One region of the Enterobacter sp. 186315 genome, then DNA from elsewhere that is predicted to be linked to it. Evidence: predicted binding sites of a transcription regulator. Region 1 holds the regulator's gene; the other holds the start of a gene.
What was found. Region 1 encodes CRP, which controls carbon source genes, mostly activating them, when cyclic AMP is high. Its sites were predicted from a motif close to ATGTGANNNNNNTCACAT; they were not measured.
Positions count from the first base shown of each region.

Region 2: a site for CRP is predicted at 2,072-2,089, ahead of ydfZ (putative selenium delivery protein YdfZ). Genes of this name have one in related genera too.

Region 1 is NZ_JBPTTK010000024.1:21,534-25,186, reverse strand. It holds gene ACSVHP_RS19940 (YccS/YhfK family putative transporter) at 1-1,103, opposite strand, end outside; gene crp (cAMP-activated global transcriptional regulator CRP) at 1,161-1,793, opposite strand; gene ACSVHP_RS19930 (OsmC family protein) at 2,106-2,510, shown strand; gene ACSVHP_RS19925 (phosphoribulokinase) at 2,577-3,446, opposite strand; gene ACSVHP_RS19920 (YheU family protein) at 3,477-3,653, opposite strand, start outside.
Region 2 is NZ_JBPTTK010000001.1:296,493-300,145, forward strand. It holds gene ACSVHP_RS01455 (mannitol dehydrogenase family protein) at 266-1,729, shown strand; gene ydfZ (putative selenium delivery protein YdfZ) at 1,772-1,975, opposite strand; gene ACSVHP_RS01465 (universal stress protein) at 2,261-2,692, shown strand; gene ACSVHP_RS01470 (GntR family transcriptional regulator) at 2,736-3,422, opposite strand; gene ydfG (bifunctional NADP-dependent 3-hydroxy acid dehydrogenase/3-hydroxypropionate dehydrogenase YdfG) at 3,513-3,653, opposite strand, start outside.

The DNA.
Region 1 (3,653 bases):
GCGGCGTTGCGCAGGGCGGCGGACTTAAGGGACAGATAGCTTTTCAGCGCGGGCAGCAGCGGCAGACGTTTTTGCTTGTCGGCCATCAGATCGCGCGGATAGAGCGGACGCTGGGTGCGCAGCACGCGCGCAATGCGGCTGAAGTGCCACGCGGCGAACTGCCCGACCGGGTTATCCGCGTGCTGACGGGCAATTTTCTCCAGCGCGCCAAGCTGTTTGTCCATGTTAAAACGCGTGGGGTAGCGGTGATAAAGAATGTCGTCCGCCAGCGTGCGCAGGCGTGCGGAAACGGTCTGGGCGTTCCAGCGGATCACCGCTTCGGCGTGGCTGCGCTCCACCAGCTTTTGCACCTCCTGCGGATGGTGAAGGCTGACGGAGATATGCTCCTGGAGATCGAGCCCCACCTGGAAAATGCGCAGCAGGCGCTTGTAGTCCTGGTTTTTATTGGCGGCGAGCATATGCAGCTGCTGATAACACTGGCTGATGAGATCCACCACCTTCTGCTGGCGGGTGAGCAGCGGCGGCAGCGACTTTTCCGGATCGGCGTGCTGGGTGAGCAGGGTATATTTCGCCTCGCAATAGTCCGCAAGCTGAACGTACAGCAGGCTCAGGGATTCGCGCAGCGGCTGTTCGCGCCACAGCCAGAACCAGAACCAGTTAAACAGCCCGTACCACAGCGTGCCGAGCGCGTAGATCAGCAGCGGCTCCCATATCGGCATGTTCCCGGCGAGGCTCAGGGTGAAGATGGCGGCAATCAGCGAGGCGGGCAGCAGCCGGGCGTGCAGCGAGCTAATTTCTGCCGTCACGCCGAGCGTCATCGCCAGCACGGTTAAGATCAGCGGGAGCGGGATATCGCGGGCCAGCAGCAGCTGCACGGCGAGGCTACAGCCTGCAAACAGGCAGCCGCCAATAATCAGGCGTTTGAAAAAGCGTTTGTGCGGCGTGTCCAGACCGGCAATGTTGCAGCAGGCGGGAACGAGGGAGAACAGCAGACCTTGTTGCAGATGGCCGAGCATCAGCCCCACGGCCACGGGAAGACATAACACCAGCGTTTGTCGCAGTGCATAGTTAACTTCCGGGTGATAGATCAGCCTGCGCCACATGGGGAATAGAGACAAAAACGGCGTGGCACCTCGCGATGCCACGCCGTTTGACCGGAATTAACGGGTCCCGTAAACCACGATAGTTTTACCGTGGGCGGAAATCAGGTTCTGGTCTTCGAGCATTTTCAGGATACGGCCAACCGTTTCACGAGAACAGCCGACGATCTGACCAATTTCCTGACGCGTGATTTTAATTTGCATACCGTCAGGGTGGGTCATGGCGTCTGGCTGTTTCGCCAGGTTCAGCAGCGTCTGTGCGATACGGCCTGTCACGTCCAGGAAGGCGAGGTTACCCACTTTCTCGGAGGTCACTTGCAGACGGCGCGCCATCTGGGAAGAGAGACGCATCAGGATGTCAGGGTTAACCTGAATCAGCTGACGGAATTTCTTGTAGGAGATTTCAGCCACTTCACACGCGGTTTTCGCACGAACCCAGGCGCTACGTTCCTGGCCTTCTTCAAACAGGCCCAGTTCACCGATGAAATCGCCCTGGTTCAGATAAGAAAGGATCATTTCTTTGCCTTCCTCATCTTTGATCAGCACTGCCACCGAGCCTTTAACGATGTAATACAACGTTTCCGCTTTTTCACCCTGGTGAATCAGCGTGCTCTTTGATGGATACTTATGAATATGGCAATGAGACAAGAACCATTCAAGTGTCGGGTCTGTTTGCGGTTTGCCAAGCACCATGCGCTGTTATCCTCTGTTATAAGCTGTCACCAGAGTCATAAGATGCATCCAGACTCTGGGGTTGCAATCGAATTCTTACCCATACCCTGGGAAGTCGGCTGTCGTAACATTATCGCAGCCAGTAAAGTTTGATGTCCTCTGCATACATGTGTAACGTCAATGTATTACTGTAGCATCCCGAGTGTTTTAGCATAGCTTTTGCCGCGTGTCTCCTGGTGTCTCGCTTCAGCATGATGCATGTCGCCTTCCGTTGCGAGAAATGTAACGCACGCGTAATCTGTCACCAAAAATGCAACGTTGGAGTTAATGAATATGCAAGCGCGTGTGAAATGGGTTGAAGGTTTAACGTTCCTGGGCGAATCCGCTTCCGGACACCAGATTTTGATGGACGGCAACTCCGGCGATAAAGCCCCAAGCCCAATGGAGATGGTGCTGATGGCGGCGGGCGGTTGCAGCGCGATTGACGTGGTGTCGATTTTGCAAAAAGGGCGTCATGACGTCACCGATTGCGAGGTAAAGCTTACTTCAGAACGTCGCGAAGAGGCTCCACGCTATTTCACCCACATTAATCTGCATTTTATCGTGACCGGAAAAGCGCTCAAGGACGCGGCGGTATCGCGCGCGGTTGACCTTTCTGCGGAGAAATACTGCTCTGTGGCGTTAATGCTGGAGAAAGCGGTAAAAATTACGCATTCGTTTGAGGTGATCGAAGCGTAACAAATTGGGCATCGTGCGCGTTGATGCCCTCACCCTGGCCCTCTCCCACAGGGAGAGGGAAAATGATCACTCGATCTGCTTCCCTTCCATCAACCGCTGCACCAGCGGGGTCATGATCAGCTCCATCGCCAGCCCCATTTTCCCGCCCGGAACCACTAAAGTATTCATATGAGAAATGAAAGAGCCTTGCAGCATCGCCAGCAGCCAGGGGTAATCGATGTTATCCAGATTGCGGAAATGGATGACCACAAAGCTCTCGTCCAGCGACGGGATGCCTTTGGCGGCAAACGGGTTTGAGGTGTCCACCGTCGGGACGCGCTGGAAGTTGATGTGGGTGCGGGAGAACTGCGGGGTCAGGAAGTTGATGTAATCTTCCATGGAACGCACCACCGAATCCATCACCGCCTCGCGGGAGTGCCCGCGCTCGCTCATATCGCGCGTCAGCTTCTGGATCCACTCCAGGTTCACAATCGGCACCACGCCCACCAGCAGATCCACATGGCGCGCCACGTCGTGTTGCGCGGTCACCACGCCGCCGTGCAGCCCTTCATAAAACAGCACGTCGGTCGGCTCAGGGAGCGGCTGCCACGGGGTAAAGGTCCCCGGCACCTGGTTCCAGGGCACCGCTTCATCGTAGGTGTGCAGATACTTGCGCGACTGGCCAGTGCCGCTTAAGCCGTACTCGCGAAACGTCTGCTCCAGCAGGCTAAAGTCGTTGGCGTCAGGGCCGAAATAGCTGATGTGCTTGCCGAGATCGCGCGCCTTGCGAATCGCCATATCCATTTCAGGACGGGTGTAGCGGTGAAAGCTGTCGCCTTCGACCTCTGCGGCCCGTAAATTCAGCTGGGCGAAAATCTTGCGAAAGGCGAGGCTGGTGGTGGTAGTGCCCGCACCGCTGGAGCCTGTAACGGCAATAACCGGATGTCTGGCAGACATAGCAACTCCCTGACTGAAAAGGTTTAAGGGTCAGCCGTGAAAGGCATTGCGGGGCATGATATTGACCGTTTCGTGCAGCTCAGACCATACCAGCACCACGTCGCCGCTTTTAAGCTGGCGCTTCACATCGTTGACCTTTTGTTCGAGCGAACGCTCCTGCTCACCATAATCGGTGCCTTCGCGTAATACAAAGCTTTCAATCAGATT
Region 2 (3,653 bases), on a different contig from region 1:
AATGGCACGGTTACAGCACACCTTCTTCTGTCAGCAAGGCTGGTTTATAGCTTTACCGATAGATGTCACACAACTTGATTTTTGTATCACACCAATTAGACGAAAGTTAATGTAAATCAATATTCGGCGCGGGACATTCAGTATGGTTATGGCTTATCCGAATTCATACTCACTGCCATTCTAGTTGGTGTAGTCAGCAGATCCGGAACGATAGCGACGCTCTCGCCCCGGGGTTATATTTTAATTACGACAACGAGTCTCAATCATGGAAAACCCATTATTAACGGCGAAAGCCACGCTTCCTCAGTACGATCGCGACAGCCTGAAAACGCGAATTGTCCATTTAGGGTTTGGCGCTTTCCACCGCGCTCACCAGGCGGTGTATACCGATATCCTGGCCGCCGAGCAGGGTAGCGACTGGGGTTACTGCGAAGTGAACCTGATTGGCGGCGAGCAGCAGATTGCCGATCTTAAGGCTCAGGATAATCTTTACACCGTTGCCGAAATGTCAGCGGATGCCTGGACCTCACGCGTGGTCGGCGTGGTGAAAAAAGCGCTGCACGTTCAGGTTGATGGTCTGGAAACCGTGCTGAACGCCATGTGCGAGCCGCAGGTGGCTATCGTGTCGCTCACCATTACCGAGAAGGGCTACTGCCACTCTCCGGCGACCGGGCAACTGATGCTCGATCACCCGTTTATCGTGGCTGACCTGAAAAACCCGCACCAGCCAACCTCCGCGCTGGGCGTGATTGTGGAAGCGCTGGCGCGTCGTAAGGCGGCCGGTTTAGCGCCATTTACCGTAATGTCCTGCGACAACATGCCGGAAAACGGCCATGTGATGCGCAACGTCATCTGCGCCTATGCCCGCGCGGTGAACGGCGAGCTGGCGGACTGGATCGAAGCGAACGTGACCTTCCCGTCCACGATGGTGGATCGCATTGTTCCGGCGGTCACCGCCGATACCCTGGACAAAATCGAACAGCTGACCGGCGTGCGCGATCCGGCAGGCGTGGCCTGCGAGCCGTTCCGTCAGTGGGTGATTGAAGACAGCTTTGTGGCCGGCCGTCCGCAGTGGGAAAAAGCAGGAGCGGAGCTGGTGGCAGACGTGATCCCGTTTGAAGAGATGAAGCTGCGTATGCTGAACGGCAGCCACTCGTTCCTGGCCTATCTTGGTTACCTGGCGGGCTATCAGCACATTAACGACTGTATGGAAGACGACAACTATCGTCGTGCGGCCCACGCGCTGATGCTGAAAGAGCAGGCGCCGACGCTGAAGGTGAAAGGCGTGGATCTGGCGCATTACGCCGACATGCTGATCGCGCGTTACAGCAACCCTGCGCTGCGCCACCGCACCTGGCAGATCGCGATGGACGGTAGCCAGAAGCTGCCTCAGCGTATGCTGGACTCCGTTCGCTGGCATCTGGTGCACCAGAAGAGCTTCCCGCTGCTGGCGCTGGGCGTGGCGGGCTGGATGCGCTATGTCGGCGGCGTGGACGAGCAGGGCAATGCGATTGAAGTGAGCGATCCGCAGCTGGCCGTGATTCAGGCGGCGGTCAAGGGTAGCGAAGAGGGCGAAAGCCGCGTGAAAGCGCTGCTGGGCATCGAGGCTATCTTCGGTAAAGAACTGCCGCAGGACGCGGTGTTTGTGGACGCGGTGATGACGGCGTATAAAACCCTGGTGGAGAAGGGCGCGAAAGCGACGGTTGCGCAGTACGCGGCACAGCTGTAATCCTTTCATGCCGCCGTTCGCGGCGGCATGTTCTTGTACGTCTTAGTGCATACCCAGACGGATCAGTTCAATCGGTTCGAATTTACCTTCACAGCCTTCCACTTCAACCGTTTTGCTGCGACGCACGTGCATCGCGTCAAGGCCTTCACTGTGAATCGCTTTAATCACCCCGGTGCGCCCGGTGCCGTTAATCATCACGCGGCTGCCGGTGGTAATAGCGTTACGGTTACGATCGTAAGTCATCATGGTATTTTCTCCTCTCATGCCAAATCGTGACGGCGATATTATGCCTGCCGTTTACGAGGCATTATTAATACGCCTCTCTGGCGGTGCATTTCTTGTTTTTGATCAAGCTCACACTTTTTTCTTATATCCGGCGCGCGCTGACGTAACTCAACGGCTATTTACAAAGCGGACAATTGTTTTCTTTTATTGATAGTTGCGTCAGGTGACCGTTTAGTCTTCGTTTATAATAACGGTGTCACTCTGAATGCAGCAAATAATGCTTCTCAGGAATAAGGAGTCAGGCTTATGTATAAAAACATTTTGATGCCTGTTGATGTATTTGAAATGGATTTGAGCGACAAAGCGGTGCGTCACGCCGTGAATCTGGCGAAGGCAGAAGGGGCGTCCATCACGCTGGTGAACATCCTGCCGGCCAGCAGCCGCTCGCTGCTGCGCGGTTTCAATGCCGACATTAAAAAGTTCGAAGAGTATATTTCCGCCGAGTCAGAGAAAAAGATGAACGGCTTAAAGCGGTTATTCGATATGTCGCCGGAGAAAATCGAAACAAAAGTCCGCTTCGGCAACGTGCGTGATGAAATTATTGCGCTGAGCAACGAAGGGGAATATGACGTGATTGTGATTGGTTCGAAAAACCCGAGTATGTCCACGCACCTGCTGGGCTCTAACGCCGAATCTATATTGCGCTATGCCCGCATTCCGGTATTAGTTGTTCGCTAATATCACCGCCGCGTCCCCGGATATTCCCGGGATGCGGCAGCCATTAATCTTCGCTGAACCAGTCGCTATTTTCCTGTCGAATTAACTGCACCGATTCGCTAATTTCCTGCAAATGCATGGTCATGGCATTTTCTACGCCGTCCAGATCGCGTTTTTCCAGCGCGGAAAAAATATCGTGGTGCTGGCGAAGCAGCATTTCAGGCGGGGAGACATGGTCAAGGCTCATGTAGCGCACGCGGTCGATGGTGGCCTTGATGTTCTCGATGGTGTCCCACGCCAGCTGGCAGTCGGCGATTTGCGCCAGCTTCTGGTGAAACTCGTCGTCGAGCAGGAAGAAGTCGTTCAGCTGCTTGCGGTCGATGGCAATGCGCTGCTGATTGAGGTTTTGCTCCAGCAGGTAACACTGGTTGTCATCAATGAGAGAAGCCGCACGGCGGGCGACGGCGCGCTCGATGGCCTGGCGCACGAAGCAGCCGTTACGCACTTGCGAGAGCGAAATCTTATTCACGTAGCTGCCGCGCTGGGGGCGGATCTGAATCAGGCCGTTTTCCGCGAGCTTGATAAAGGCTTCGCGCACCGGCTGGCGGGACACGTCGAAACGCACCGACACTTCTTTTTCGGAAAGCGGCGTTCCCGGCGGGATCAGGCAATGAACGATATCTCGTCGCAGAATACGATAGATTTGCTGATTAACGGGCTGGGTGGGATTAAGTTGGGATTCGGCGGCCATGGGTTGTGATTTCTCAGAGAGTTAACCCGAGCATACTACCATTCTTTTGACCGTCATCCCAGACCCGGCCCGCAGGCCGGGAAGGGCAAATTAGCCGCGATGCACGCTAAGACCAGCGTAGGTCTGGCTGACCGGCATCATCTCAACGGTGTTGATATTGACGTGCGCAGGCAGCGTCGACACCCACCAGACCGCTTCGGTCACATCTTCTGCCGTCAGGGCGTTGGCGTT